DNA from 2 places in the Sphaerimonospora cavernae genome. Region 2 is predicted to be linked to the other one. Evidence: riboswitches for the same ligand, from Rfam matches in the RefSeq annotation. Region 2 holds a riboswitch; the other holds the start of a gene.

What was found. Region 2 has a riboswitch for S-adenosylmethionine ahead of ACFHYQ_RS05615 (aminotransferase class V-fold PLP-dependent enzyme). Riboswitches for the same ligand answer to the same signal wherever they lie in the genome.
Region 1: linked by a shared signal. The riboswitch ahead of thrC (threonine synthase) and the one ahead of ACFHYQ_RS05615 (aminotransferase class V-fold PLP-dependent enzyme) in region 2 are both predicted to bind S-adenosylmethionine.

What each region holds. Positions count from the first base shown of each region.
Region 1 covers NZ_JBHMQT010000055.1:127,650-142,875, reverse strand. Annotated here, with positions in the region: gene otsB (trehalose-phosphatase) at 1-175, shown strand, start outside; gene ACFHYQ_RS24690 (AfsR/SARP family transcriptional regulator) at 245-3,502, opposite strand; gene ACFHYQ_RS24685 (response regulator transcription factor) at 3,821-4,129, shown strand; gene ACFHYQ_RS24680 (hypothetical protein) at 4,175-4,336, shown strand; gene ACFHYQ_RS24675 (thioredoxin domain-containing protein) at 4,422-4,970, shown strand; gene ACFHYQ_RS24670 (ABC transporter ATP-binding protein) at 4,970-6,748, shown strand; gene ACFHYQ_RS24665 (S26 family signal peptidase) at 6,745-7,215, shown strand; gene ACFHYQ_RS24660 (MauE/DoxX family redox-associated membrane protein) at 7,212-7,721, shown strand; gene ACFHYQ_RS24655 (alpha,alpha-trehalose-phosphate synthase (UDP-forming)) at 7,928-9,358, opposite strand; gene ACFHYQ_RS24650 (RNA polymerase sigma factor) at 9,397-9,948, shown strand; SAM riboswitch class I at 10,119-10,260, shown strand; gene thrC (threonine synthase) at 10,275-11,549, shown strand; gene ACFHYQ_RS24640 (MoaD/ThiS family protein) at 11,594-11,869, shown strand; gene ACFHYQ_RS24635 (cold-shock protein) at 12,127-12,327, shown strand; gene groL (chaperonin GroEL) at 12,700-14,322, shown strand; gene ACFHYQ_RS24625 (DUF397 domain-containing protein) at 14,498-14,698, opposite strand; gene ACFHYQ_RS24620 (Scr1 family TA system antitoxin-like transcriptional regulator) at 14,689-14,985, opposite strand; gene ACFHYQ_RS24615 (hypothetical protein) at 14,984-15,226, shown strand, end outside.
Region 2 covers NZ_JBHMQT010000006.1:213,660-228,885, reverse strand. Annotated here, with positions in the region: gene ACFHYQ_RS05625 (SAM-dependent methyltransferase) at 141-1,118, shown strand; gene ACFHYQ_RS05620 (cytochrome P450) at 1,108-2,307, opposite strand; SAM riboswitch class IV at 2,583-2,698, shown strand; gene ACFHYQ_RS05615 (aminotransferase class V-fold PLP-dependent enzyme) at 2,749-4,089, shown strand; gene ACFHYQ_RS05610 (pentapeptide repeat-containing protein) at 4,156-4,845, shown strand; gene ACFHYQ_RS05605 (ABC transporter permease) at 5,006-5,959, shown strand; gene ACFHYQ_RS05600 (ABC transporter permease) at 5,952-6,980, shown strand; gene ACFHYQ_RS05595 (ABC transporter ATP-binding protein) at 6,977-8,113, shown strand; gene ACFHYQ_RS05590 (oligopeptide/dipeptide ABC transporter ATP-binding protein) at 8,113-9,132, shown strand; gene ACFHYQ_RS05585 (amidase) at 9,181-10,638, shown strand; gene ACFHYQ_RS05580 (ABC transporter substrate-binding protein) at 10,728-12,371, opposite strand; gene ACFHYQ_RS05575 (NUDIX domain-containing protein) at 12,694-13,206, shown strand; gene ACFHYQ_RS05570 (NADH-quinone oxidoreductase subunit D) at 13,274-14,488, shown strand; gene ACFHYQ_RS05565 (DUF3180 domain-containing protein) at 14,499-14,948, opposite strand; gene folK (2-amino-4-hydroxy-6-hydroxymethyldihydropteridine diphosphokinase) at 15,060-15,226, opposite strand, start outside.

The DNA of each region.
Region 1 (15,226 bases), on a different contig from region 2:
GGCGTTCGAGGCCGTCGAACATGCGGCCGTCCCGGGCGTACGGGTGTGCAGCGGGTCGGGCGAGGTCGCCGAGCTCGCGGCGCACACCGACATCGTGGTGGACGGCCCCGCCGGTGTCGTGACCTTCCTACGCGCCGTCGTCGACGCCCTCCACCGCGGAGACTTCGCCGGCTGAACACTCAGCGGCCGGGGAAGCGGTGCTCGGAGAAGGCGAAGGGCTCCCGATCGCCATGACGCGCCGGGATCAGACCACTGTGTCGAGCAGGTCGCGTACGGAGTCCGCCTCGGTGCTGCCGATCAGGGTGAAGAGGGCACCGGCCTCCCGCCAGGAAGCGATCGCCGCCGAGACGTCTCCGGTCCGCATCTGGGCCTGGCCAAGCGGGACGAGGGTTCTGGCGACCCCCAGCCGATGACCGGTGCCCCGGTGCAGGATCAGGGCGCGCTCAGCCAGCTCGATGGCCTTTCCGGGGTCATCGAGGAGGTAACCTGCCGCCAGCACCGTGAGCGCCTGACCCATCGGTATGGGGTAGCCGCAGCTCTCGGCGAGCCGGAACGCCTCCCACCCGTGGGTTCTGGCGAGTTCCGCCTGGCCGAGCGAATGGTGCGCGGTGGCGAGCCCCAGGAGGGCTCCGGTGACATGCTCCCGGCTGGAGATCTCGCGGGCGATCCGCAGCGCCTCGACGTGGTGATCGATCGCGTCGACATGCCCGCCGCGCTGCACCATGACGGATCCGAGGGTGATGAGGACTTCGGCCTCCACATAACGGTCATCGGTTTCCCTGATGAGGTTCAGGGCTCTGCGAGCGTGATCCACCGCTGCCTCGAAGCGGCCCGCATCGCGGTAGGCCGCCGCCAGATTGCTCAGGCAGATGGCCTGGCCGTTGATCCTGTCGGTGTCCCGGTAGATGCCCAGCGCCTCGGTGAGATGCCCGATCGCCTCATCGAGGTGTCCCATGAGTTGCAGCACATAGCCCATGTTGTTGAGGGCGATCGCCTGAGGGGCCGCGGCTCCGTTCTGGCGCAGCAATGTGAGGGCCTGGCGATGCCGTCGTACCGCATCCTCCAGTTGTCCCATGCTGGTGAACACTCCGCCGAGGTTGCCGAGATAGACCGCGGTCCGGGTCGGGTCGCCGATCTCGCCGTACTTCGAGATCGCACGGCTGATATGGGTGGCCGCCTCGGGGAGACGGCCGGCGTCGGCGAGGATGTTTCCGAGATTGCCCAGTGCCGTGGCCACGCCCTCATGCCATCCGACCTGTTCACTGAACTTCAGTGCGTGCGTGAGGTGATCGGTCGCCGTCGCGGTGTCGCCCCGGCAGTAGTGGGCCTGGGCGAGACTGTGATGGGCGGCCGCCTGTGCGAGGACATCTCCGGCGGCCTCCGCGGCGCCGAGTGCGGCTCGGGCGACGAGCAGCCACTCGGTGGTGTCGCTGCGTACCGCGAAATAGCCACGGATCGCGTCAGCCAGCAGTCCGGCCGGTTCGGTGACACCGAGCGTCCGCCCGCGGATGATCGCCGCCACCAGGTTCGCCCGCTCCGCGTCCAGCCAGGACAGGGCATCCGCGGTGTCGTTGAACACGGATGAATCGGCAGCCGGTACCGGAAGCCGTAGAAGCTGGGGAGCCAGGAGGCGTACCGCGGCGTCGACCCGATGCAGGTACCAGCCGTAGAGCCGACCGATGGCCGTCAGCCGCTCCGCTGGAGGATTGTCGGAAAGTGCTCGCTCGTGCGCGTACTCGCGCACCAGATCGTGCATTCGGAACCGGTCCGCACCATGATGCTCGACGAGATGTGCGCGGGAGAGCCGGCTCAGGCAGGCGGCGGCCCGGGTAGGGGTGGTGTCATCGAGCACGGCCGCGGCTTGTACGGAGAAGTCCGGGCCCGGATACAGTCCCAACAGGCGGAAGAGCCGATGGTCTTCCAGCGCGAGAGTCCGATAGGAGAGATCGATCGCGGACCGGACCGCCAGTTGGTGATCGCCTTCGACTGCCAGTGTCTCCAGTCGGCCCGCTCCTCGGAGCCTGCTCGCCAGCGCGGCGACCGAAAGCCGGGGATCGGCCGCCAGGTGCGCGGCGGCGATGCGTAGCGCCAGCGGTAGGTACCCGCACAGTCGGGACAGTTCGCTGAGTGCGGCCGGCTCCGTGGTGCGTCGGTCGTCTTCGACCAGTCGGGTGAGCAGGGCGTCGGCATCACTCGGGGAGAGAGTGCCGAGGGGCACCGTGCGTACGTCATGGGTGACGAGGAGACCGCGCAGATCGTCGCGACTGGTCACCAGCACCAGGCAGGTGGGCGAACCTGGAAGCAGGGGCCGCACCTGCTCGCTGGTGGCGGCGTTGTCCAGAATGATCAGCATCCGGCGACTGGCGAGAAGCGAGCGGAGAGTCGCCGCCTGCTCGTCCGGATCGAACGCGATCGCCTCCGGCTTGACTCCCAGCGTGACCAGGAAGCGTCGCAGCACCTGGCCGGACGTCATCCGCTCGTCCGTCGAGTAGCCACGCAGATCCACGTACAGTTGCCCGTCGGGGAAGTGGTCCAGCACTCTGTGCCCCCAGTGAACGGCGAGTGCTGTCTTCCCAACTCCTGCCGTCCCGGTGATCGCTGCGATCGACACGGTCGCCGAGCCCTCTTTTCGCCCCCCGAGTAGCAGGGAGTCCAGTGCCTCCAGGGACTTCGTGCGGCCGATGAAGCTGGCGATGCCGGAGGGCAGCTGGCGCGGCGTGGGGAAGGGCTGCCTTCGGGTGTTGCGGGCCGAGGCTTCCCCCGCGCGGTCCGCGGGATCCGCTGCCAGGATCGACTGATGAACCTGGGTGAGCTCGGGACCGGGTTCGATCCCGAGCTCGTCTCGGAGATACCGGCGCGTGTTCCGGTACTCCTCAAGCGCCTCGGCGGTACGGCCCACCCGGTGGAGGGCGAGCATCAGTTGCCCGCGCAACTGCTCCCAACCGGGGTGCTCGGCGGCGAGCCCACGTAGCTCGCCGATCAGCTCCCCGTGACGTCCCGACGAGAGATCGGCGCGGATGCGGTCGGTGAGGGCGGCGAGCCTTCTCTCTTCCAACGCGGCGCACTCGGCCAACTGCAGGTCGGGGTGGGTGCCGCCGAGCGCCGGTCCTCGCCACAGATTCAGCGCCGTTCTCAGGCGATCTGCCGACTCCAGGGCGTCACCGGCGGCCCAGGCCGCGCGTGACGCCTCGGTCTCGGAGATGAAAACGTCGAGGTCGGAGCCGCCGGGCTGGATTTCCAGCCGGTAACCCGCCGACGTACTCGACATCAAGGCGGGATCGGAAAGCAGACGACGTAGCGCCCACACGTGTTTGTGCAGCAGTCTCCGTCCGGTGGTCGGAACATCGGCCCCCCACAGCGCCGAGATCAGTCGTTCGGACGGGACCACGCGATTGGCGTTCAACACGAGGATGGCCAGGAGGCTGCGTTGTTTCACTCCGACGATCGGCACCGACCGCCCTTCGCGCCAGATGTCCACAGGACCTAAGATCCGGAACTCCATGCGCAGGCTGCCTCCTGTGATTGAGAACGCTTCGGGTCGCCGCGGTCTGCCGCCACCTTCTCACAGCGTGGTCTTCGTGGATCAGGGCCTGGTGGCGGAGAGATTCCGAAGATCGCCACAGCGACGGGAACAAGATCGAGACATGGGTTCGTCATGCTGGTCCCGTTCCGGGGGACGGCGGACCAACCGGCGCGTGAACGACCGCGCCGGTTGGTCCGCGGACGGCGCCGGAGGCCGCGGTGTTCACCCGGGCAGGCCGGTCCTCAGAGGGCCGGCTGGGATCAGGGATGGGATCGACCTAGCGAAAGGTGGGATGAATTGTCCGATGATTCGTTGTCAGAATTCGATGTCGAATCAGCACTCGCGCGGGTCACAGCTCTTTCTGAACGTGAGCGGGATGTACTGAGGCTGCTGGCCTACGGGCTCACGGACCGCCAGATAGCCGAGCGCCTCTCCATTTCTCAACGAACTGCCCGCGCTCACACTGCCAACATTCTCAGCAAGCTTCGAGTGACGGGCCGCATTCAGGCCGCACTGGTCGGGTTCACGGTGCACCGTGGATCGGAAATCGCCAATTGGCTGACTCGCCTAGGCGGAACGGCCAATAGCCAGGCCGCTTCCGGTTAGTTCACACTGGACGAAATGCCAACAGCGGGAAAGGGAGACGCTTCCATGCAGAAGGTTCTGGCACTGGGCGACCGGATTCTGTCGGCGATGGTTCCCAGCGCACGGGCGGCCGCCGCGGAGTGTGACTACATCAAATGCGCGGGCGGTAAGACGAAGCTGTGCTGCGTACAGCGCAACGGCTCGATCACCTGCGGTGCTTGCCGATAACAGGGACCGAGGCGTGCCGGCCTGTCCTCACCGGGCCGGCACGTCGTCACCATTCCATTGATCATGCCATTGAGGATGCCTGCTGATGTCATGGTATGTCGCCGCCCTGGTTCTACTCGGTGTGCTCTTCCTGGCGAACCTGCTGCTGACGGTCGCCGTGATCCGGCGGCTCAGGGAGCATTCGGAGTTGTTGCGGCAGTACGTGAGGCCCGGGATGTTCACCAAGTCGCCGGGCGACCCGATCGGCGAGTTCGAGGCGGTCACCACGACGGGTGAAGTCATATCGTCGAGTGAACTGCCCTCCACAGTCGTCGCCGCGTTCTTCGCGCCTGGTTGCGAATCATGCGAGGAGCAGATTCCGCAGTTGGCGGCCTATGCCGCCGGTTTTCCGCCGGACGGGCCCCGATTTTGGGCGGTCGTGTTCGATACCGGCGGAACCGAGGCTGTCCAGGAGAAGGTGGCGGCGCTGGCGGGCGCCGTACAGGTGATCACCGAGCCGCTGGGTGGCCCGGTGGCCAGGGCTTTCGGTGTTGACGCCGTGGTGCCGGCGTTCGTCGTGGCGGGTGACGCCGTCGTCCTGGAGACCAGGTCGCGGGTCGATCTGCTGTCGGAGCTCACCCCCGTGGCCGCCTGATGTCCCTGGCCGTCACACTGGCGTGGCGGTCCGGACCGCTGCGGTTGCTGAGCTACCTCCTGGCCACTCTGTGCTCGGCCGCCGTGCCGTTGAGCGTCGCCTGGCTGACCAAGTTGACGCTCGACAAGGTGGCGGCGGGCACTACCTGGCAGGAACTCGCCCCTCTGGCGGTCGGCCTGGCCCTCGTCGGGGTGATCTCCAGTCTCATGCCCGGCGTGCTGAAGTATGTCCGGTCAGCTCTGGAACGGGCGACCGGCCTGCTGGCGCAGGAGCGGCTGTTCGGCGCGGTCAACGGGTTCACCGGATTGGCACGCTTCGAGGATCCGGCGTTCCTGGATCGGCTGCAGCTCGCCCGACAGTCCGGAGGGATGACCCCGGGCCAGGTGGTCGACACCGGCCTGCAGTTGGTCCACGGTGTCGTGGTCGTCGGCGGCTTCCTGGCCGGGCTGTTCGTCATGAACCCGCTGATGGCCGGGATCGTCGTGGTCTCCGCGGTGCCCGTGCTGGTGTCGGAGATCTGGCTGTCCCGGTGGCGGGCCGAGATGATGTGGCAGATCGCGCCCATGCAGCGTTGGGAGATCTTCTACGGCATGCTGATGAGCGATGTCTCGGCCGCCAAGGAAATCCGGCTGTTCGGCCTGGGCGACTGGCTCCGGCATCGGATGCTGCGCGAGCGGCGCATGGTCAACCGAGCCCAGCAGCGGATGGACCGGCGCGAACTCGCCATGGAGGCGACCTTGTCGCCGCTGTCGGCCGTGGTGGCGGGCGCCGGTCTGCTCTGGGCGATAGCGGCGGCCGGCAGCGGACGGCTCACCATCGGCGACGTCTCCATGTTCGTCGCGGCGGTGGCCGGAGTGCAGACGGGCCTGGCCCAGATGGCGGGCAACGTGGCCGCGGCCCATCAGCAACTGTTGCTGTTCGCGCACTTCCAGGCGGTGCTCACCGCAGAGCAGGATCTTCCCGTCCCGAAGCGGCCGACTCGGCTTCAGCCGCTTCGGCACCGCATCGAATTGAAGGACGTCTGGTTCCGCTACTCACCCGACCACCCCTGGGTGCTCAAGGGGGTCGACCTCACCATCCGGTACGGCACCACCGTCGCGCTCGTCGGCCGGAACGGTGCGGGGAAGAGCACGTTGATCAAGCTCCTCGGCCGGTTCTACGATCCGACGCGCGGCGTCATCCTGTGGGATGGCGTCGACCTGCGTGACCTGGATCCCGCGGAGTTGCGGCGGCGGCTGGGCGTGCTGTTCCAGGACTTCATGCAGTACGACCTGACCGCGAGGGAGAACATCGGACTGGGTGACCTGGAGTTGATGGACGACCGGTCACGCGTGGAGCAGGCCGCGCGGGAGGCGGGTGTGCACGACACCCTGGCCGGGCTTCCGCGTGGTTACGACACCTCACTGACGCGCATCCTGCTTCCTGAAGATCAGGGGACCGGGGTGACGCTCTCCGGCGGTCAGTGGCAGCGGGTGGCCCTGTCCAGGGCATTGTTACGTGGTGACCGCGATCTACTGATCCTGGACGAGCCCAGTTCCGGATTGGACGCCGAGTCCGAACACGCCATCCACAGCAGACTGAGGACGCTTCGGCGAGGCCGTACCAGCGTGTTGATCTCCCACCGGCTCAGCGCGGTCCGGGACGCCGACCATCTCGTCGTGCTGGAGGCCGGGAAGGTGGTCGAACAGGGCACGCACGAAGAGTTGATGTCGGCCGGGGGCCGGTACGCGGAACTGTTCACCCTCCAGGCCTCCGGCTATCGGGAGCCGGTGGGATGAGCGTCCTTCTGGGGGTCGTCTTCGTGGCCGCGGTCGCCGGGTTGGTCGTACGACGATGCCTGCTGATCGTCGAAGTCGAGGGAGCCAGCATGAAACCCACACTCCATGACGGGGATCGGCTGCTGGTGATACGCCTTGGCGGACTCGCTCGTAGGGGACAGGTGGTGGTGCTCGACCGTGAGCGACCGGGGCGACCGGGGCGACGGAGCGGTGAGCCGCGCACCGGTGAGCCGCCGCCCGCGCCGCTGATCGTCAAACGGGTGGCGGGCGTCGCCGGGGACAGGATCTCCGCAGAACTCGCAGGACGGGCGAACCTGCCGGTGGGTGACCGGGTTCCAGCGGGCCACGTCGTCATCTTGGGTGACAATGCCGCGGCGAGCCTGGATTCCCGAAGCATGGGTTATGTTCCCGCTGAGCGAGTCGCGGGCGTGGTGGTTGGTCGGTTTCCGAAGGATGGCCGTTCTTGATCTATCTGGTGTTGGTCTCGCGGATGCTGCTGACGGCCGTTTTTGTGCTCTCGGCGCTCGGAAAGGTGCGAAACCTCGACGCCTTCGCCGAGGCGTTGGCCCAACTGAAAGAGGTGCCGAAGCGGCTGACCGGAAAAGTGGCGCTTCTCGTGGTCGCCGCTGAGATCACGGTTGCGCTCCTGCTCGTCGTCACTTCCCAGGCGGGCCTGATATCGGCCGCGGTCCTGCTTCTGGCCTTCACCACCGTCATCATGCGAGCGATCTCTCGTCGGCGCCGGGTCTCCTGTAACTGTTTCGGAAAGCAGGGCGCGAGCATCGGCGAACGTCATCTGGTGCGGAACGCTCTGCTGGTTCTCATCGCGCTGCTGGGAGCGGTCGGTGAGATGTTCTCATCGGGCTCATTCGATTTACCAGGAATCGCGATGGCCGGGACGGTGACGGCCGCGCTCACGATCCTCATCTACTTCTGGGATGAACTCGTGGACCTGGTGGTCCCTCTCCGCTGACGTGGAGCCGATGAGGTGGAGCCTCCCGCTTCCCGGCATCCGGCCGGACGGTACCCGCGTTCGTCGCCGTCACGTCCCGCCGCGGTCCCGTTCGACGCGGGCCAGGAACGGCAATTGAATTGAGCTTGGTTGAGAGACTGGGACCGGCGTGGGCGCCGGTGTCGGCACCCAGAGCCGGCCACGGTGTAGCCGCGATCCGCGAATCTTCAGCAGTGATCCAGAGCGGCGAGCTGATCGTCGAACCAGCGCCTCGGGGGGAACGCGGTCGCCGCCTCCCGTAGCCGGGCGCAGCGCCCGGCCCGATCCTCCTCGGGCAGCAGCAGCGCCTCGTGCAGTGCGGCCGCCGTACCGGAGACGTCGTAGGGGTTGACCAGCAGCGCGTCGGCGCCGAGCTCCGCCGCGGCGCCCGCCTCGCGGGAGAGCACGAGCGCGCACCGCCTGGACAGGATCGGTCCCTCCTTGGCGACCAGGTTCATGCCGTCCCTGATGGGGTTGACCAGCAGGACGTCGGCCAGCCGGTAGGCGGCCAATGATCGCGGATAGTCGTCGTGGACGTTGAGGATCAGCGGATCCCAGTCCTCGGTGGCGAACTCGTCGTCGATCTCCTTGGCGCACCGCTGCACGGCCGCCGTGTACTCGCGGTATTCAGGCAGGTCGTGCCGGGACGGGTAGGCGAAGGCCAGATGCACGACCTTGCCGTGCCACTCCGGATGCCCGGCCAGGAACTCCCGGTAGGCGGTGAGGCCGCGCACGATGTTCTTGGACAGCTCTGTCCGGTCGATGCGGACGATCAGCTTGCGGTCGCCGACCACGTCCTTGATCGCGGCGATGTGCGACTCGACGTCGGGCTCGGCGGCACGTGCCCGCAGCGCCTCGCCGTTCACGCCGAGCGGATGCACGCCGATGCGGACGGTCCGGCCGCCGAAGCTGACCGTACGGCTCTCGCGATCGACCCTGGCGCCGAGGAAGACGGCGCAGCAGTCCATGAACGCCTCGGCCCAGCGGGCGGTGAGGAAGCCGGCGTGGTCGGAGCCGAGGATCCCCGACAGCACCTCGACGGCGACGTCGTCGGGTAGCAGCGAGAAGTACTCCGGCGGCGCCCACGGCGTGTGGGAGAAGTGGGCGATCCGCAGGTCGGGCCGCTCGACGCGGAGCATCGCCGGGGCCAGCGTCAGGTGGTAGTCCTGCACCATCACGCGGGATCCGGGCCCGGCCTCCTCGGCGAGCGCGAGCGCGAAAGCGCCGTTGTACTCCCGGTAGGACTCCCACTCGCGGCGGAAGCGTATGCCGAACTGCGGCGTGAACGGCGTGTTGTAGAGCAGGTGGTTGACGAACCACAGGGTCGAGTTGGCCACGGCGTTGTAGGCCCGATGGAAGACCGCCGGCGGGATGTCGAGCATCCGGACCGGCCCGGCGTCGAACGCGCGGTCGAGTCGCCCGCCGGGCGCGAGTCGTACGGCACCGCGGTCGCCGTCGGACAGCGCGGCGCAGACCCACAGCAGGTCACCGTCCCTGGCCACCTCCGACAGCCCGGAGACCAGACCGCCACCGCCCCGGCGCATGGTGAGCGTGCCGTCGTCCGACATGGAGAACGACACCGGCCCCCGGTTGGAAGCGATCAGAACCTGGCTGCTCATGAATCAATAGGATGTCAAAAGGAGGGGCGGAAACGGCAATGGCAATGGACGAGACAACTGAGGATCTGGCCAGGGCGGCCGCCGGAGGCGATCATCGATCACTCGGCGAACTGCTCCGCCGGATCGAGCCCGACGTGCTGCGGCACTGCGAGCGACTTCTACCCTATCGTCAGGACGCCGAGGAGGCGTGCCAGGACACGCTGCTCGCCGTGGCGCGCAACATCGGCAGGTTCGAGGGCCGGGCCAAGTTCAGCACCTGGCTGCACATCGTGACCGTCAACTGCACGCGGACCACCTACCGCTCGCTGAAGCGGCGCGCGGCCGAGCAGGCGGAGGAACTACCCGAGCAGCGCCCCGATCCTCGGCGGGTCAGCGTCATCGCCGGATCGCGGCTCGATCTGCTCGACGCCATGGAGTCGCTGGAGGCGGACAAGCCCGATCTCGCTCAGGCGCTGGTGCTGCGCGACATCTGCCAACTCGATTACCTGGAGATCGCCGAGCAGCTCGGCATCCCGCTCGGCACCGCCAAATCGCGGATCCACCAGGCCCGCAAGTACGTGCAGTCGGCACTCGGCGACGCCTACGGGTGACCTGCTTGATACCGGGCTCGCGTACGGATGGTGGGACGATTTGTCTCGTCTATTGAGAAGCGGGACCGGATTCCGGGAACGCCGGGGTACAGTGCTTACGGACGTTCCCCCATGCCATTCGACGACTCGGGACACGACCTGGGACAACTGAACGTCCACACAACTGAACATGCTCATCCAGAGGGGTGGAGGGACCGGCCCTGCGAAGCCCCGGCAACCCTCCCGTGACCGAACTCGTGACCACGAGGCCCGGCCGGGACAGGGTGCCAATTCCGGGCTCGCGGTCAAGGTGGTCGCGAGCGAAGATGAGGGAAGGGCCTCGCTTCATGGCGCACACCAATGCCCCCGGTTCCAGCACCACGACCAGTTCTGAGTTCGGCCCCGCCACGGGTCTGTCCTGTCGCGAATGCGGCACCGTCTACGATTTGGGGCCGATCTTCGCCTGTGCCGAGTGTTTCGGGCCGCTCGAGGTGACGTACGACTTCGGCGATGTCCGCCGCGAGGACATCGAGTCGGGACCGACGAACATCTGGCGCTACCGGGCGCTTCTGCCGGTTCCCGCGGACGTGGCGGCCAAGCCCAATCTCCAACCCGGGTGGACCAAGCTGGTCAAGGCGGACAGGCTCGCGGCCGAGCTGGGGCTACGCTCGCTGCACATCAAGGATGACTCGGGCAACCCCACCCACTCCTTCAAGGATCGGGTCGTGGCGATCGCCCTCGAGGCGGCCAGAACCTTCGGTTTCCACACGCTCTCCTGCTCCTCCACCGGCAACCTGGCGGGCGCCGTCGGCGCCGCCGCCGCCCGTGCCGGCCTCGACTCCTGCGTGTTCATCCCCGCCGACCTCGAGGCGGCCAAGGTCACGATGGCCTCGGCGTACGGCGGCCGCCTCGTCGGCATCCAGGGCACCTATGACGAGGTCAACCGCTTCTGCTCCGAGCTGATCGGCGACGAGCTCGGCGAGAAGTGGGGCTTCGTCAACGTCAACCTCCGGCCTTACTACGCGGAGGGGTCCAAGACGCTCGCGTACGAGATCGCGGAGCAGCTCGGCTGGCGGTTGCCCGACCAGATCGTCATCCCGGTGGCCTCCGGTTCGCAGCTCACCAAGGTGGACAAGGGCTTCCGTGAGCTGATCAGGCTCGGCCTGGTGGAGGACCGTCCGTACCGGATCTTCGGCGCCCAGGCGGAGGGTTGCTCACCGGTCTCAAGGGCGTACAAGGCGGGGCACGACGTGGTGCAGCCGGTCAGGCCGGACACGATCGCCAAGTCGCTGGCGATCGGCAACCCGGCGGACGGGCCGTACGTGCTGGACATCGCGCGGCGCACGGGCGGTGCGGTGGAGGACGTCGACGACCACGAGGTGGTCGAGGCCATCCGTCTGCTGGCGCGGACCGAGGGCGTTTTCGCCGAGACCGCCGGCGGTGTGACGGTCGGCGTGCTGCGCAAGCTGGCGCGCGAAGGCAGGCTCGACCCGGACGCCGAGACCGTCGTACTCAACACGGGCGACGGGTTGAAGACGCTCGATGCGATCGCCGAGCAGGCCCGTCCGGCGGCCGTCATCCGGCCGTCTCTCGACGCGTTCCGTACGGCTTTCGCCAACTGACCGCGTTTCCCTGAGCCCACTTCCAATCACGAAAGCGAGTGAAAATGAGCGTTTCTGTACGGATTCCGACGATTCTGCGCACATACACGAATGGGGTCGCGGAGGTGTCCGGAGAAGGTGCGACGCTTCGCGAGGTCCTGCAGAAGCTGGATGCGGACTACCCGGGCATCGGAGGTCGAATCTTGGACGAAACGGGCAAAATACGGCGTTTTGTCAATGTCTATGTCGGGGAAGAGGATGTCCGATTTGCCGAGGGGTTGGACACCTCCACGCCGGACGGCGCGCAGATCTCGGTGATCCCGGCAGTCGCGGGCGGCTGAGCCTCTCCGCACCTAGAGGGCGCCTGACCTGGGCATTTGTCATCGCCCAAGTCGGGCGCTACCTGTCAAATGGTGCAATTATCAACTATCGCCCACTAAAGTGAATATTCCCTGATCCTGCGTTGAGCGAACACCTCGTAGTAGTTTGCGGATTTACTCTGTTGTCCGATGCCTTGACACGGGTATCGTCGAGGACGATCGACGAAAACCGGGGGCTTCTTGGGTGTGGTCCCCCGCCCAGCAAGAGGAGTCGGAAAGTGGCGCAGGGCACCGTCAAATGGTTTAACGCGGACAAGGGCTACGGCTTCATCGCGGTAGACGGTGGTAAGGACGTGTTCGTTCATTACTCGGCGATCCTGATGGACGGCTACAAGTCGCTTGAGCAGGGGCAGCGGGTGGAGTTCGACATCACGCAGGGACAGAAGGGTCCGCAGGCGGAGGCCGTCCGGGCCGTCTGATCTTGGGTGTGTTCGGCACGTCATGTCCTGCCCCGCGTGGGACGGCGTTGCCGAACACGCCCTTGTCGCTCGACCATCGCGAGGCCCGGTTCGCTCCTGGCGAAGCCGGGCCTTCGTCGTTTCTCGATGCTGTGTCAGGGGCGTGTCAGCGGAGTCTTCGCTGGTCAGCGCGTTGGACACGCCCTGGGTCAGGATGGCCTGCGCTTGCACTCGCAGGGGTAGAGTGCTAAATACATGGTTGGCACTCTGAGGTCGAGAGTGACAACAACAGGATCGAGACGATGGGGTCCCCGAAGGGAGAGCGGGCCCATGCCGTCGCGGGCGTCGGCTCGGTCCAGTGGAAGCCACCCTGCTACTGGGAGGTCTAGCCTGATGGCAGCCAAGATGATCGCGTTTGACGAGGACGCCCGGCGCGGTCTCGAGCGCGGTATGAACCAGCTCGCCGACGCCGTGAAGGTGACCCTCGGCCCCAAGGGCCGCAACGTCGTGCTGGAGAAGAAGTGGGGAGCCCCCACGATCACCAACGATGGTGTCTCGATCGCCAAGGAGATCGAGCTCGAGGACCCGTGGGAGAAGATCGGCGCCGAGCTGGTCAAGGAAGTCGCCAAGAAGACCGACGACGTCGCCGGTGACGGCACGACCACCGCCACCGTACTCGCCCAGGCGCTGGTACGTGAGGGGCTGCGCAACGTAGCCGCGGGCGCCAACCCGATGGCCCTGAAGAAGGGCATCGAGGCCGCCGTCGAGCGCGTCAGTGAGGAGCTGTCCAAGCTCGCCAAGGACGTGGAGACCAAGGAGCAGATCGCCTCCACCGCCTCCATCTCCGCCGCCGACCCCGAGATCGGCTCGCTCATCGCCGAGGCGATGGACAAGGTCGGCAAGGAAGGCGTCATCACCGTCGAGGAGAGCAACACCTTCGGCCTGGAGCTGGAGCTCACCGAGGGCATGCGCTTCGACAAGGGCTACGTCTCCGGCTACTTCGTCACGGACCCTGAGCGCATGGAGGCGGTCTTCGAGGACGCCTACATCCTCATCGTCAACTCCAAGATCTCTGCGAACAAGGACCTGCTCCCGCTGCTCGACAAGGTCGTCCAGTCGGGCAAGCCGCTGGTCATCATCGCCGAGGACGTCGAGGGCGAGGCCCTGGCGACCCTGGTCGTCAACAAGATCCGCGGCCTGTTCAAGTCCGTCGCGGTCAAGGCTCCGGGCTTCGGTGACCGCCGCAAGGCCATGCTGGGCGACATCGCCATCCTCGCCGGTGGTCAGGTCATCTCCGAGGAGGTCGGTCTCAAGCTCGAGAACGCGACCCTCGACCTGCTCGGCCGGGCCCGCAAGGTCGTCATCACCAAGGACGAGACCACCATCGTCGACGGTGCCGGCGACCCCGAGCAGATCTCCGGCCGGGTGAACGAGATCCGCGCCGAGATCGAGCGGACCGACTCCGACTACGACCGTGAGAAGCTCCAGGAGCGTCTCGCCAAGCTGGCCGGCGGCGTCGCCGTCATCAAGGCTGGCGCGGCCACCGAGGTCGAGCTGAAGGAGCGCAAGCACCGCATCGAGGACGCCGTCCGCAACGCGAAGGCCGCCGTCGAGGAGGGCATCGTCCCCGGTGGTGGCGTGGCCCTGCTGCAGGCGGGCGCCAAGGCCTTCGACAAGCTGGAGCTCGGCGGCGACGAGGCGACCGGTGCGGCGATCGTCCGCAAGGCGCTTGAGGAGCCGCTGAAGCAGATCGCCGTCAACGCCGGCCTCGAGGGCGGCGTCGTGGTGGAGAAGGTCCGCAACCTTCCCGCCGGCGAGGGCCTCAACGCGGCCAGCGGCGAGTACGTGAACATGTTCGAGTCGGGCATCCTCGACCCGGCCAAGGTGACGCGCTCCGCGCTGCAGAACGCGGCGTCCATCGCGGCGCTGTTCCTCACCACCGAGGCCGTCATCGCCGAGAAGCCCGAGAAGGAGAAGGCCCCCGCCATGCCCGGCGGCGGCGAGATGGACTTCTAAGTCCGCTCTCTCCTGACGAGCCACGAGAAGGGGCGGTTCCCGGTCTTCCGGGAGCCGCCCCTTCTCTCGTTCTCCGCCCCGGGTCCGCTGGGCGGCTTGGCCTCGGCTTGGCCACTAAAAGTCAGCGCCCGATCGATGAGGGGATCGGGCGCTGTTGCTCGCTTCGTGGCGGGCGTTACTGGTCGAACTGCCCGTCTTTGATGCCGTTGATGAAGGCTCGCCACTCTCCGGGCGTGAAGAGGAGCTTGGGGCCGTCAGGGTTCTTGCTGTCGCGGACCGCGACCACCCCCGGCAGGTTCGCGGCCACCTCGACACACTGACCGCCGTTCGAGCCGGAGCGCGAGGACTTCCGCCACTGTGCGCCGGTCAGATCCATTGCGCCATCACTTCCTTGATCATATTGAGCGATACGTGTTCAGGATAGGCCCACGAGCGGATGGATTCGTACCTGTTCCAGATAGAGGACACCAGCTCAGGGGTAGCGGAGACAAGCCCCTCGGCGGCCGAATCCGCGTGGATGGCGGAGGGTTCACCGCCGGATAGCTCGGCGATCATAAACGCACCGATCAGTCCCGTGACGCATCCGGGATCGACTATCTGAACGGTCACGTTGGAGCGTTCGGCGACCTCCAAGAGGTACCCGAGCTGTTCGTGCATCAGCATGGTTGAAGCCGCCCGGGATCTGTGCTGGCGCCAGTTCGACCTCTTCGCCACCAGCGGCCCATACGACCAGGCGACCGCGAAGCTCGCCCTCCAACCCCTGGTCAACCTGGGACGTCTACACACCCGCGACGGTAACGGCATCGCCGCCTATCAAGTCCATGAGGCCCTGTTCCACGCCGCGCAGTCCCGGAGCGAAGCAGTCATCGACGGCACGCGCATTGATCTGGGCAGGATCGTCCAG
Region 2 (15,226 bases):
AGGGTAGCGTCGCCGGGCGGGCCTGCCCGGCCCTGCCCTATGGTTAGATTTTGTCCCACTTCCCCCTGCGGCATGTTGAGCCACGAGTACGAAGGTGATTACTTTTCGCCATCTTCGGCGCGCTGGGTAACGTGAGGCGTGTGTGGTTGACCTGGCGCGCGGCCACGCGGCGCGCGCTCTACGGTGACGAGGGCTTCTATCTGAGGGAACGGCCCGGTCGGCATTTCCGGACCTCCGTGCACGTGTCCGCGGCCTTCGCCGGGGCCCTGCTCCGTCTGATCGACCGGGTCGACGCGGACCTCGGCCGTCCCGACGTGCTCGATCTCGTCGACGTCGGCAGCGGTGACGGCCTGCTGCCCGCCCGCATCCTGGCGTCCGCGCCTCCGAGTCTGGCCGAGCGACTGCGGATCACCGCCGTCGACCTCTCCTCGCGACCCGCGGACCTGGACGCACGGATCTCCTGGGCCGATGCCGTACCCGACCGCATCGAAGGGCTGGCCGTCGCCAACGAGTGGCTGGACAACGTCCCGGTGGACATCGTCGAGCAGACCCCGTCGGGCCCGCGCCTCGTGCTGGTCGATCCCGAGACCGGCGCCGAACGCCTCGGCCCGCCTCCGGCCCCCGAGGATCTCGCCTGGCTGGAACGCTGGTGGCCGCTGAACGATCTGGACGATGTCGACGGGCTGCGTGCGGAGATCGGCCGCCCACGCGACGAGGCCTGGGCCTCGGTGATCGTACGGCTCGGGCGCGGTACGGCCGTCGCCGTCGACTACGCCCACCACGCCGGCGCCCGTCCCCCCCTCGGCAGCATCACGGCCTACCGGGACGGCTCGGTGGTGCCGGCCGTACCGGACGGGTCGTGCGACATCACCGCGCACGTCGCGCTGGACGCGTGCGCGGCGGCGGGTGAGCGGGCCGGCGCCACTGCCACGACGCTGACCACCCAGCGGGCCGCGCTGCGCGATCTCGGGGTCACCGGTGCCCGACCGCCGATCGAGCTCGCCTCCGCCGATCCGCTCGGCTACGTACGGGCGCTCGGCCGGGCGGCCGAGGAGGCCGAGCTGATCGACCGCACGGGCCTCGGCCGCTTCGGCTGGCTGAGCCAGATCAAACGGTGACCTTGAGCGACTCCAGACCACGGATGATGTAGTTGGGCTTCCAGGCGGGCTCCTCGGCGAGCGCCAGCCCGGGAGCCAGCCGCAGGAGGGCACCGAACGACTCCGCCATCTCGATCCGCGCGAGCGGCGCGCCGAGACAGAAGTGAATGCCGGCTCCGAACGAGATGTGCGGATTGTCGACCCGGCCGATGTCGAGGCGATCGGGGTCGGCGAAGACCTCCGGGTCCCGGTTGGCCGAGCCGAACAGCAGCGCCACCTCGACCCCGCGAGGGATCGTCACCCCGCCGACCTCGATGTCCTCCAGCACCCACCGCTCGAACATCTGCGCCGGGGTGTCCCAGCGCAGCAACTCCTCGACGGCGGTCGGCATCAGACCGGGGTCGGCACGCAGGCGCTCCAGTTCACCCGGGTTACGGAACAGCGCCCACCACCCGCTGCCGGTCGCGTTGACCGTCGCCTCGTGCCCGGCGTTGAGCAGCAGCACACAGGTGCCGACCAGCTCGTCCTCGGTGAGCCGGTCCCCGTCGTCCACGACCTGGGCCAGCGCGGAGATCATGTCGTCGCCCGGCCGGTCCCGGCGTATCCGGGCGAGGTCACGCAGGTATTCGGCGAACTCCTGGGCCGCCCGCACCGCCGTGTGCTGTGCCTCCAGCGAGGGGCTGAGCTCGTACATCCCGCAGATGTCCGCCGACCACGGCCGCAGCAGGTGCCGGTCGGCCTCCGGCACACCGAGCATCTCGGCGATCACGGTCACCGGCAGCGGTTCGGCCACCTCGGCCAGCAGGTCGCCGCCGCCTCGCTCGACCAGTCCCTCGGTCAACTCCATCGCGATCTTCCGTACGCGGGGGCGGAGCGACTCGACCATCCGAGGGGTGAAGGCCTTGGACACCAGGCGGCGCAGCCGGGTGTGGACCGGCGGCTCGACATCCAGCATCCCGGCGCGGATGACCCGCCAGAACGGCTCCTGGAACTCCGGCTCGGGCTGCCTGCCGAACTCCTCATGGGTGGCCATGTGGAGATAGGACCGGCCCAGCCGCCGGTCGCGCAGCAGTGCGTTCACGTCGGCATGGCGGGCGATCAGCCACTGTCCGGTCGGCTCGAAGAAGCCGACGGGGTCGTTCTCGCGCAGGTGACGATAGGCGTCGTACGGGTGAGCGATGAACTCGGGATTCCAGGGATCAAACTTCACAATGCACACCATACGCATCCAACCGGGCACCTCCTATCCCTGGACCATCAACGTATCCACGTCTCTCTCACGCGCAAGATCACGAAGAACGAAAGCGCAGGTGGGAGGTCATCCCTGCGAGCTTCTACAAGATCACGCAGTGAAGACGGCCAGGTCGGAGGCCCACCCTGCGAGTATTCGCAAGATCACGGCGGGGGGGGTGGGGGGTGGGCTGGGCTGGGGGGGAGGAGGGGGGCTTGGTGGCGATAGGTGACGGTGGGTTATAGTGCGGATCAGGTCATGAGTGTCAGCGCCAAGCCCCGGCTCGCTGGCCGGCAACCCTCGCGTCCGCGGCGGGGTGCCCCGGGTGAGGACCGGGTTCGGCACGAGGTGTGCCGGACAAGCGCGGGCTCCGCCGTACGACGCCGTGGTCGGGGTCCTCGACTCCAAGGAGGCCTGGCGTTGTCCGCTGTTCTCAGCATCCTCACCCCCACTGCCGGTGACCACACTGCCGGTGATTGCGCCGCCGTCTCCGTTTCCGCCGGCTCCCGTGAGATCCCGGCCGTGCTGGGCGCCGACCTGCGGGTGCCCGTCAAGGGCGGCAGGCTCGTGCCGTACGCCAATCTGGACTACGCGGCCAGCGCGCCCTGTCTCGAGCCGGTGAGCGCCGCCGTCGCCGCCGCGCTCCCGGCCTACTCGAGCGTCCACCGGGGGGCCGGGTACGCCTCGCAGCTCACGACGGCGCGGTACGAGCAGGCCAGGCACAGCGTGCGGGCCTTCGTCGGCGCCCGGCCCGACGACGCGCTGATCTTCACGCGCAACACGACCGACGCGATGAACCTGCTGGCCCGCTGCCTGCCCGAGGGCACCACGGTCGTGGTGTTCGACTCCGAGCACCACGCCTCCCTGCTGCCCTGGTCGCGTGCCGTACGGCTCGCGCCGCCGGCGTTTCCCGGCGAGGCGGTCCGGGCGGCCGACGAGGCGCTCGCGTCGATCGAGGGTCCGGCGCTGCTGGTCGTCACCGCCGCCTCCAACGTCACCGGCGAACTGTGGCCCATCGCGGGCCTGGCCCACATCGCCCACCGGTACGGCGCCCGCATCGCCGTCGACGCCGCCCAGCTCGTCCCGCACCGGCGGCTCAACCTGACCGCGCTCGACCTCGACTACGTCGCGTTCTCCGGGCACAAGCTCTACGCCCCGTTCGGGGCCGGGGCGCTGATCGGCCGGCCGGACTGGCTCGCGCGGGCCGAGCCGTACCTGCGGGGCGGGGGCGCGGTGCGCACCGTCGGCGACGCCCCCGAGGTTCTCGAGTGGAGCGACGACCCCGAGGCCAGGCACGAGGCGGGCACCCCAAACGTGCTGGGCGCGGTCGCGCTGGCCGCCGCCTGCGACGCGCTGAACGCCACCGGCTGGAAGCGGCTCATCCGGGAGGAGAAGCGGCTGCTCGCCCGCCTGCGCGCCGGACTCGCCACGATCGAGGGCGTACGTGAGCTGTCGCTGTGGGGCCCCGACCACCCGCGTGTCGGCATCGTGTCGTTCACCGTGACCGGCCGGGACGCCCGCGAGGTCGCGGAGACGCTGGCGGCCGAGCACGGCATCGGCGTCAGGGACGGCAAGTTCTGCGCCCACCCGTTCGTCCGGCATCTCCTCTCGGCCTCGGGCGATACCGCCGGGAAAGGCGGTGCGGACGGCGGATGCGCAGACGGCGCGACCGGGGCGATCCGGGCGTCGATCGGCATCGGCTCCACAGCGGAGCACGTCGACCGCCTCATCGAGGCCCTACGGGAGATCGCCGCTCGCTGAGCCGGCCCTGCTCCGGCGAACACCGCCCGACGATGAGTTGTCGGCCGCCCCTTATAGGTTGGAGCGATGCCGAAGCCCCGTGGACAGCACCGTGAACACGCCTACCCGGAGCCTCGTGAACTGGCCGCGCTGCCGTACGCGAGGTACCTCGAGCCGTTCAGCGGTCGGCTGACCCAGAGTGGTGACTACGACACGGTCCTGTTCGACGGGCAGGAGTTCGAGGAGGAGGACGCCCGCGACGCCCGTTTCATGGAGTCGGCGTTCACGTCGGTGACGTTCACCGGCGGGCGCTACCGGCGCGCCCGGTTCAGCGACGTGTGGCTGAACACCGTGCGGTGGGTGGGCGGCGACCTCACCGAGACCTCCTTGGCGGACGCCGAGATCATCGCGAGCGTGCTCGCCGGTACGGCGATGCCGGACTGCCGGATGCGTGGCGTGGTGTTCCACCGGTGCAAACTCGACTCGGTCAACCTCCGCGTCGCGGCGTTGCGTGAGGTGTCGTTCGTGGACTGCACGCTGCGCGACGTGGACTTCGCCGGTGCCACGCTGAACGGCGTCACCTTCCCCGGCTCCAGCCTGGAAAGGGTGCGGTTCGACAAGGCGCGGATGACCGAGGTCGATCTGCGCGGCGCCACCGCGCTGGGCATCGCGGACGGGTACGACGCCATGCGCGGCGCGACCATCAGCGGCCTCCAACTGATGGAGCTCGCCCCGGCGTTCGCCCACCTCCTGGGCGTCACCGTGAGCGACGACTGAGAAGCGGCGCGCCCACCGTTCTCACGTCTCTGGAGGGGACACCGCCCGTTGATCCCGATGAGCGGGACAACGGGCATGTGACGCCGCTCACGGGCCCTAGCCTGCGCGTTCAACCGGCCGCACATCTGAGGCATCCACAGCGAACACCCCAAGGAGCCCGGTGACTCGCAAGCTTCTGCTCCGCTTGGGCGAGCTGGTCGTCGTGCTCGCCCTGGTCAGCTTCGGAGTCTTCCTCCTCGTCTCTCTGATCCCCGGCGATCCCGCCGTCGCCATCCTCGGCGAGGGGCACCCACCGGAGGACTACGCCGCGCTCCGTACCGAACTCGGCCTCGACCAGCCGATCCTCAGCCGCTACCTGGATTGGCTGGGAGGAGCGCTCACCGGCGATCTGGGTCACTCCATAGTGCCGCCGAGGTCGGCCGTGATCGACCGGGTGCTCGCGGCCCTTCCCGTCAGCGCCGAACTCGCGATCCTGGGACTGCTGCTGGCGATGGCGTTGGCCATCCCGCTGGCCATGTGGTCCGCGGCGCGCGAGGGCGGCCTCGTCGACCGGGCCATCGGCGCCTCGACGTTCGCCGTCCTGTCCGTCCCGTCCTTCCTGTCCGGTCTCCTGCTCATCATGGTGCTGGTCAACGGCCTCGGGTGGTTCCCCCGAGGCCAGTGGGTCAGGATCTCGGAAAGCATCACCGGCAACCTGCACCACGCCCTGCTCCCGGCGGTCGTCATCGCGCTGTCGGAGGCGGCGGTGTTCACCCGCATCCTCCGCGGCGACCTCGTCGTCACCCTGCGCGAAGACTTCGTGCTCGCCGCGCGGGCGAGGGGCATGCCGCGGTGGCGTGTCCTCGTCGGCGACGCACTGCGGCCGTCGTCGTTCTCGTTGCTCACGCTGCTCGGCCTGAGCTTCGGCAGCCTCATCGGCAGCACCGTCATCGTCGAAAACCTGTTCGCCCTTCCGGGCATGGGGTCACTCGTGGTCAACGCGGCCAACCAGGGCGACTTCCCCATGGTGCAGGGGGCCACCTTGCTCATCGCCGCGGCGTACGTGCTCGTCAACATCGGTATCGACCTCGCCTACGGATTCCTTGACCCGAGGACGCGTCGTGTTCATGCCTAGGGAGACCACCACCATGATCCCCCGGCGCCGGCTGATCAGCCTCGGGGCCGGGCTGACGGCCGTCGGCGTATTCCTGCTCGCCCTCGGGCTTGTCGCCCCGCTCATCGTGGCCGTCCGCGTGCTCCTGGCGCTCGCGGGGGTGGTGACTGCCTTCTCCGGTGTGTCACGGCTGGTCTGGGGACTACGGCGGCAGCGGGTGGACCTCCTGCCCTGGGTCTGCCTGGCCTGGCTGTCCGTACTGATCGTCGCCGCGGTGCTGGCGCCGGCCCTTCCGCTGAAAGAGCACCGGGACGTGGCCGCCACGCTCCTGGAGCCGGTCTACCTGGAGCCGTTGCGCTACTACGACCATCCGTTGGGCACCAACGGCGCCGGTCTCGACATGCTCGCCCGGTGCCTGTACGGCGCCCGCACCTCACTGGCCGTGTCCCTGCTCGCGGTCACCATCGGCACGGTTCTCGGAGGCGCGATCGGAGTGATCGCGGGCTACTACCGACGGGGGGTGGAAAGCGTCATCGGTGTGCTCACGAACGCGCTTCTGGCCGTACCCCCGCTGATCCTGCTCATCGCGCTGTCCACCCTGCTGGAACCCAGCATCCGGAACATGGTGCTGGTCCTGTCGCTGCTCACCGTGCCGAGCATGATCCGCCTCGCCCGTGCCAACACCATTTCCTTCCGGCAACGCGAGTTCGTGTTCGCGGCGGAGGCCATGGGAGCCGGTCGCCTACGGATCATGGCCAGAGAACTGGTGCCGAACGTGTTGCCGCCGCTGCTGTCGATGGCGGTCGTGGTCATCTCGGGTCTCATCGTCGCGGAGGCGTCGCTGAGCTTCCTCGGCCTCGGCGTCCGGCCGCCCGAGCCCACCTGGGGGAACATGATCGCCGAAGCGCAGGGCGGGGTCCTCCAGAAGCACCCGTCCATGGTGCTGGTGCCCGGAGCCTTCCTGTTCCTGACCGTCTTCGCGTTCAACGTACTCGGCGAGAAGGCGCAGAAGCGCTGGAACCCCAGGAGCGCCGCCTCGTGACCCCGGAGCCGCCCATGTCCCCGGAGCCGCCCGTGACCGTGGAGCCGCCCGTGACCGTGGGGTCGACCGCCACGCCGCTTCTCGAAGTGGACGACCTGCGCACCACCTTTCACACCCCGCGGGGCGCGGTACGCGCCGTCGACGGTGTCTCGTTGCGACTGTCCGCGGGCGAGACGATCGGGATCGTCGGCGAGTCCGGTTCGGGCAAGTCCGTGCTGGGCCGCACCATCATGGGGTTGATCTCCGCCGGCCCGGCCACCGAGGTCCGGGGAACGGTGCGGATAGGTGGCCGCGACGTCCACGCGCTCGCTCCCGGCGAGCGCCGACGGCTCTGGGGGCCCGAGGTCGCCATGGTGTTCCAGGACCCGATGACGTCGTTGAACCCGACGAAGCGGATCGGCACCCATCTCACCGAAACCCTCCGTCTGCACCTCGGGCTCCGTCGCGGAGCGGCCACCGACCGCGCGATCGAGCTACTCGTACAGGTGGGCATCCCGGAGCCTCGCCGCCGGGTGAGACAGTTCCCGCACGAACTCTCGGGCGGCATGCGCCAACGAGTGGTGATCGCCCTGGCGCTGGCCTGCTCCCCGAAGCTGCTGATCGCGGACGAACCGACGACGGCGCTCGACGTCACGGTGCAGAAGCAGATCCTCGACCTGCTGGGCACGCTGGCGGAGCGCCTGGAAATGGCGACGATTCTGATCAGCCACGACCTCGGCGTGATCGCGGGTCGCACGGACCGGGTGGCGGTGATGTACGCGGGACGGATCGCCGAGACCGCCGCCACGGCCACCGTGTTCGAGCATCCGCTCCACCCCTACACCGACGCGCTCATCGGCTCGATCCCGCGGCTGTCGAACGAACCGCACGCCGAGTTGCGGGTGATCGACGGCAACCCGCCCGACATGTCGGCGCCGCCGCCCGGCTGCCGCTTCGCGCCTCGATGCGTTCACGCGTTTGAGCGCTGCCGCGAGGAGGCTCCGCCGCCGCACGAGCCGCTGGCGTACGACGCGCGCCACAGCGTGGCCTGCCACGCGCCTCTGCTACCCACGCCGAAGGCCGACTCGAGGGACGCCGGCCCGAGGGACGCCGACTCGAGGGACGCCGGCTCGATGAACAGGGGAGACGACTGATGGCAGGCAGCGGCACCGTACATATGCGGGAGTCTGAGCAGCCGGTCCTGTCGGTCCGGGACCTGGTGGTGGAGTTCCCCGTCGGGCGGCGGCAGAAGGTGCACGCCGTCTCCGGGCTGAACCTCGACCTGCTCGCGGGGGAGACGTTGGGCATCCTCGGTGAGTCCGGCTGCGGTAAGTCCAGCGCCGGACGCGCCTTCATGCAGATGCCCCCGCCGACCTCGGGATCCGTACTGCTGCACGGTTCGGAACTCACCCGCCTCAGGTCCCGCGAGCTCCGACGGGCCCGGGCCAAGATGCAAATGATCATGCAGGACCCGGTCTCCTCGTTGAATCCGCGGCGCAGAGTCAGGGACCTGGTCGCCGAAGGGCTTTCCATCTGGGGGCACGAGGGCGAAGATGAGGACCGGCTGATCCGGGAGGCGCTGCACGCGGTCGGTCTGGAACCCGAGGTGGTGTGGAACCGTCGGCCGCATGAGCTGTCCGGCGGGCAGTGCCAGCGGGTCTGCATCGCGCGGGCCCTGATGCTGAAGCCGTCCGTGCTGATCTGCGATGAGCCGGTCGCCAGCCTCGACGTCTCGGTGCAGGCGCAGATCCTGAATCTGCTGGAGCGAAGCAAACGCAGCCACCTGCTCAGCCTGGTGTTCATCGCCCATGACGTCGCCGTGGTCAAGAACATCAGCGACCGGGTGATGGTGCTCTATCTCGGCAAGACCTGCGAGGTCCTGCCGTCGGCGCACCTCGACACCCGCGCCGTCCACCCCTACACCCGGCTCCTCCTCGCCTCGGTGCCCGAGATGTCCGAAATATCCGAGGCGACCGAGAGCGGATCGCGGCAGACGCAGCCCGCCACAGAGCTACCCTCGCCGCTCGACCCGCCCTCGGGTTGCCGGTTCCGCACGCGATGTCCGCTGGCCACCGATCGGTGCGCCGCCGAGGAACCGGTGCTTCGCGGACTCGGCCCCGGCCACTTCGTCGCCTGTCACCACGTCGACGCGGCACACGTCCCCACGGCCTGAAAGAGCCCGGTACGGCCAGGCGGCACGCCACCGAACGAAAGGAACGCCATGTTGGAAGGCTCTGCTGATTCACCGCGCGATGCCGTCGCCCTCGCGGCCGCCATCCGCTCCGGTGAGATCAGCGCGAGGGAGGCCGTCGAGGACGCCATCGCCCGCATCGAGAAGCACAACCCGGCACTCAACGCGGTCGTGGGCTTCCGGTTTGAGGAAGCACTCGATGAGGTCAGGGCGGGCCTGCCCGAGGGTCCGCTGACCGGCGTGCCCGTTCTCATCAAGAACCTCGGCGCCGATGTCGCCGGACTGCCGAGCACCAGCGGCAGCCGGTTGTTCGCGGACTACGTGCCCGAGCACGACAGCGAACTCGTCCGCCGCTACCGTCAGGCCGGAATGGTCGTGCTCGGCACCACCAACACCCCCGAGCTCGGCCTGAACGCGAGCACCGAGCCCGCCCTGTTCGGCCCGACCCACAATCCCCACCGGCGAGGCTTCTCACCCGGCGGGTCGAGTGGAGGTTCCGCTGCGGCCGTGGCCGGGGGCATGGTGCCGGTCGCGCACGCCAGCGACGGCGGCGGGTCGATCCGCATCCCGGCGGCCATGTGCGGCCTGTTCGGGCTGAAACCGAGCCGCGGCCGCGTCACCAGCTTCCCCGACCCCGGGACTCTCGCCGGTCCCGTGTCGGTGAACCACGCGCTCACCACCACCGTGCGCGACAGCGCGCTGCTGCTCGACATCGCGGCCGGGCCGATGAAGGGTGAGGCATTCTCGGCACCGGCTCCGCGCACCAGCTTCCTCGACGCCACCAGGCGGGATCCTGGCAGGCTGCGCATCGGCATGGCCGTCAAGCAGACCAACGGCCCGGAAACGGACGCCGAGTGTGTCACGGCGGTCGAGCGCGTCGCGGCGCTCTGCGAGCGACTCGGCCACGAGGTGACCGAGACCGACTGCGGATTCGACTACGCCGAAGCCGCGATAACCTCGGCGACGGCCATGGGCACCGAACTCGTGGTGGCGATCGACGACTGGCTGGCCTTCCTGGGACGCGAACTGCGCGACGACGACCTCGAGCCGTTCACTCATTTCCTGCTGGAGCAGTACCGGCGGCTCAGCGGCACCGACGTGACCCGGGCCATGCGCGGGGTCCAGGAGATCGGCTGGAAGCTCGGCACGAAATTCGACACCTTCGACGTCCTGCTCACCCCGACCCTCGCGCGACCGACGCCCGAGCACGGCGTGTTGGACACCGGCCGTGCCGAGACGATGTACGAGTCCGCCCCGCTGTTCTCCTGCTGGACCAGCCCGTTCAACGTCACCGGCATGCCGGCCATGTCCCTTCCGCTCGCCGCCGACCGGCGGGGCATGCCACTGGGGGTGCAGTTCGCCGCGGACCTGGGAGGCGAGGAGCTGCTTCTCTCACTGGCCGCCCAACTGGAGCAGGCGTCGCCGTGGCGTCGCCTGGCACCCGGCTACGAGGCAGCCGGCTACCAGGCATCCGGTTACGCGAAGTAACGACTGGATCGCTCGGTTGACGGCGAAGACCGCCATCCCCACCCGGATGGCGGTCCTCGCGGTCCGCGCGGTTGAGCGGGCGATGCGGGTTACTCGCTCTTCCACGCCTTGCTGTAGAGGAACATCGTCTCGCTGGTGGGGATCAGCCCGTGCACGTTCTTCTGCCAGGCCTGGAAGGTGCCGCCGATCTCGATGCCGATGCCGGGCACCTCCTTCTTCCAGAGCTCCTCGATCTTGGCCAGGACCGCCTTGCCGTCCTTGGGACCGGGAGCGGCCTGAAGCTCTCCCAGCAGCTTGTCCATCTCCGGGTTGGAGTAACCCGAGGTGTTCGAGGGGGACTCGCTGCCCAGGACACCCGACAGCCGGGAGTAAGGATCCTCGTCGGGGATCGTCGTACCGGCCACCGCGAGGTCGTAGTCGTGGTCGACGTACAGCTTCTGCACCTGGTCGGCGACCGTGCGCAGCGGCACGAGGGTCACCTTGAAACCGACCGCCTCCAGCACGGCCTTGATCGCGACCGCGGCGGCCTGCGAGGACGCGTCCGTCGAGTGGGAGTAGCTGATCTCCCCGTCGAATCCGTCCGCCATGGCGGCCTGGAGGAGGCTCTTGGCCTTCTCGGGGTCGGCCTTGTTCGGCTCGACGCCGGTGTGCCAGGGCGAGGTCTCCGGGAGGAGCGCCTTGGCGGGCAGACCGGCGCCTTCGTCCAACCGGTCCATGTACGCCTTCGGGTCGAACGCGTAATCGATGGCCTGCCGGACTCGGACATCCGCCCCCGGGCGGCCCTTACGCACGTTGATCCACAGGTTGCCGCCCATGCCGGTCACGAACATCATCCCCGGGTAACCCGCACGGCGGGCCTCCTCCACCGCGGTGGCGTCCCGCATGAAAACGGCGTCGACGTCCCCGTTCTTGAGCGAGTCGAGCTTGGCGGTGTCGTCGGCGCCGCCCACCCACACGAAACGCAGTGCGTCCAGGTTGGGGGCACCGTTCCAGTATCCCGGGTTGGCCTTCAGCACCAGCTCCTCGCCCGGAGAGTAATGGTCGAGCATGAAGGGGCCGGCGCCGATCGGCTTGAAGTTCTTGGGGTCCTTGTAAGCGGCGGGAGCCATGATCATGCCAGGGCCCTGCGCGAGCATGTTCGGGAACTTGGCCCACGGGGCGCGTGCCTCGAACACAACGGTAAGGTCGTCCGTCGCCTTCATCTCGGCGATGTTGCCCAGCAGGAGCAGCGCGTTGTAGGCGTAGTTCTTCTGGTAGAAGCCGATACTCCCGACGACCGCCTTGGCATTCAGCGGCGTACCGTCGGTGAACTTCACTCCGTCCCGGAGTTTCAACGTCCATGTGACGTTGTCGTCGGACGTGAGCGATTCGGCGAGCCAGGGTTCGAAGCTGTCCGTCTTGTAGTCGTAGCGCATCAGCTCGTCGTAGACCGCCGCCATGGCGCTGCCTCCGGTGGCGCCGTTGGCATAGGTCTCGACCGGGTTCAGACTCCGGGCCTCCGCGTACTCGGCGACGGTCAGCGTGCCGCCCTTGACGGGAGTCCCGGCGTCGTCGGCGTTGACGAGCCCGGTGGTGTAGATCTCAGCCTTGCTCGGGCCCTCGGAGGACCCGGTGGAGCCGCCCCGATCGACTCCCTCATTCTTCGATGACGAGTTCGCGCATCCGGTGACGATCAGACAACTCGCGAGAAGCGCTGCCGTAATGCGGGAACGGAGCGGAATGTGTGATCTCACTACTGCTCCTTGAAAAGAAAAGCGCAGGGACCGAGCGGCGCCGCTCGCCTGGCCATTGTGTGCACCATCACACTGACGTGGAGCCCGGATGGCCCGCCCCGCCCGTCCCACTGAACGGGATCACGCGCGCTGAATGACGACCCGATGTGATGCTTGGGGCAATAAACGGATGATGTGGACTCTGTCCAGAATTTTGTGACCACCATTCCCCCGCCATGCCGCGGCTCCGCAATCGTTCTCGTCACGCATCTCCGCCGGTCTGACATGAGTGAGTACGAGCAGGCGCCGGTTGGGCCGGGATCGGCCGGGGTAGCGTGAGCCGATGAGCAACCCTTATCTCGAACCAACGGAATGGTTCGCCACCCTGCCCACCGTGTTCGCCTCGGCGTGCGTGCTGCTCACCGACGTCCACGACCGGGTCCTGCTGGTGAAGCCCAACTATCGGCCGGGATGGTCGATCCCCGGTGGCATCGTCGAAGACGGCGAGTCGCCCCACGACGGCGCCCGCCGCGAAATCTACGAAGAGCTCGGTCTCCGGGTCGAGGCGGGTGCGCTGCTCGTCCTGGACTGGGCGCCGCCGCTCGGCGAGCGCCCGCGCTCGATGGTCAACTTCCTCTTCGACGGCGGCACGATCAGTGACGGCACGCCGCTCCGGCTGCAGGAGGAGGAGCTGGACGACCTCGGGTTCTTCCCCTGGGAGCAGGCCGCCGCCCTGCTGCCGGTCACCACCGCCCCGCGTCTGCCCGCCGCCCGCCGGGCCAGGAAAGACCAACGTGCCGTCTACCTGCCTCATGAAGCCGCACCGTGGAGCCACATCGTGGAGGGTGCGCCGTGACGGCGGCCCCGATTCGCGGTGCCGTACGGGCACTTCGCTGTGCCGTACGGCGTGGGAGCATGGCCGTATGACCGAGGAGGGCATGCGGCGGGAGCGTGTGGTCGGGATCGGCGCCGGCGCGGACGCCGTCCAGCCGAAGGAGTTGCACGCCCCGAAGGACCTGGCAACCTCGAAGGAATTGGCCACTGAGGACATGGTCCTCAACATCGGCCCGCAGCATCCGTCCACGCACGGTGTGCTGCGGCTGCGGCTCACGCTCGACGGTGAGCGGATCGCCGCCGCCGAGCCGATCGTCGGGTACATGCACCGGGGCGCGGAGAAGCTGTTCGAGGTACGCGACTACCGGCAGATCATCGTGCTCGCCAACCGGCACGACTGGCTGTCGGCCTTCGCCAACGAGCTGGGGGTGGTGCTGGCGGTCGAGCGCATGCTCGGGATGGAGGTCCCGCGGCGGGCCGTGTGGGCGCGTACGCTGCTGGCCGAGCTCAACCGCGTGCTCAACCATCTCATGTTCCTCGGTTCCTATCCCCTGGAGCTCGGCGCGATCACCCCGGTCTTCTACGCCTTCCGCGAGCGGGAGACGCTGCAGCATGTCATGGAGGAGATCTCCGGCGGCCGCATGCACTACATGTTCAACCGGGTCGGCGGGCTGAAGGAGGATCTCCCTCTCGGCTGGCTCGACCGGGTGGCCCAAGCCGTCGCAGACGTACGGCGCCGCCTGCCGGACATCGAAGAGCTGATCTTCGGTAACGAGATCTTCCTGGCCAGGACCAGGGGCATCGGCGTTCTCGACCGCGAGACGATCATGCAGTACGGCGTGAGCGGCCCTGTCGCCCGGGCCTCCGGCGTCGATCTCGACCTACGGCGTGACGAGCCGTACCTGGCCTACGGCGAGCTGCCGGTCAAGGTGGTGACCCGTTCGGCCGGCGACTGCAACGCCCGGTTCCAGGTGCTCCTCGATCAGGTCAGGGTGTCCCTGGACCTGGCCGACACCTGCGTGGCGCGGCTGCGGAACCTGCCGCCAGGACCGATCAACCAGCGGCTGCCGAAGGTGCTCAAGGTTCCGGAGGGCCACACCTACGCCTGGACCGAGAACCCGCTCGGCCTCAACGGCTACTACCTGGTGTCCCGGGGCGAGAAGACTCCTTGGCGGCTCAAGCTCCGCAGCGCCTCGTACAACAACATCCAGGTGCTGCGGGAGATGCTGCCGGGGCACCTGATCTCCGACATGGTCGCCATTCTCGGCTCGATGTTCTTCGTCGTCGGGGACATCGACAAGTAGATCGGGGTTGTCACTCCTCCTCTTCGGGCTTGTCGGGAACGCGACAGCAGTACTCCAGGAAGAGCGCCGCGCAGACCAGAATCACGCACGACACGAATGATCCCCCCGCGACCAGCGCGTCCTGGCGCGGCTTGGGCAGGTCGAGCATGTCGACGACGCGGAGCACGAACCCGGCGAACACCCCGGCGAACACCGCCCCCGCGTACGCCGTGGCCTTGGCCAGCGCCGCCAGCCGGGCCACGGCCAGCGGCTCGACGGGCTTGGTGTCCGGCCTGCGCAAGATCCGCGCGCGTGTCAGCCAGCCGGTGTACGCCTCGCCGAGCGCGAGCAGCAGCGTCGTGGGGATGGCCGTCCACGGGACGGTCGGCAGCACCGCGTAGGCCTGCCGCAGCACACCCCACGTTACGAGTCCGAACACCACCACCAGGCCGACCAGGACGCCGGGGTTGCTGGGTTTCACGCACACTCCGCTCTTCTGGAGCTGACGGGGCTGTCGGGGCTGACGGGGCTGCCGGGGCTGCCGGGGCTGCCGGGCCGATGGTGCTGCTGGAGCCGATGAGGTTCCGCCCGTTCAGCCGGGTGGTTCCAGCGCGAGGTCGGGCCGCAGCCGTACGCCGCTCTGGTCCAGATCGGCCAGTAGCGCCCCGATCGGTCCGTGGCCGGGAAGCACCGCGTCCGGATCGATCTGGGCCCACGGGACCAGGACGAACGCCCGCTCGTGCGCCCGGGGATGGGGCA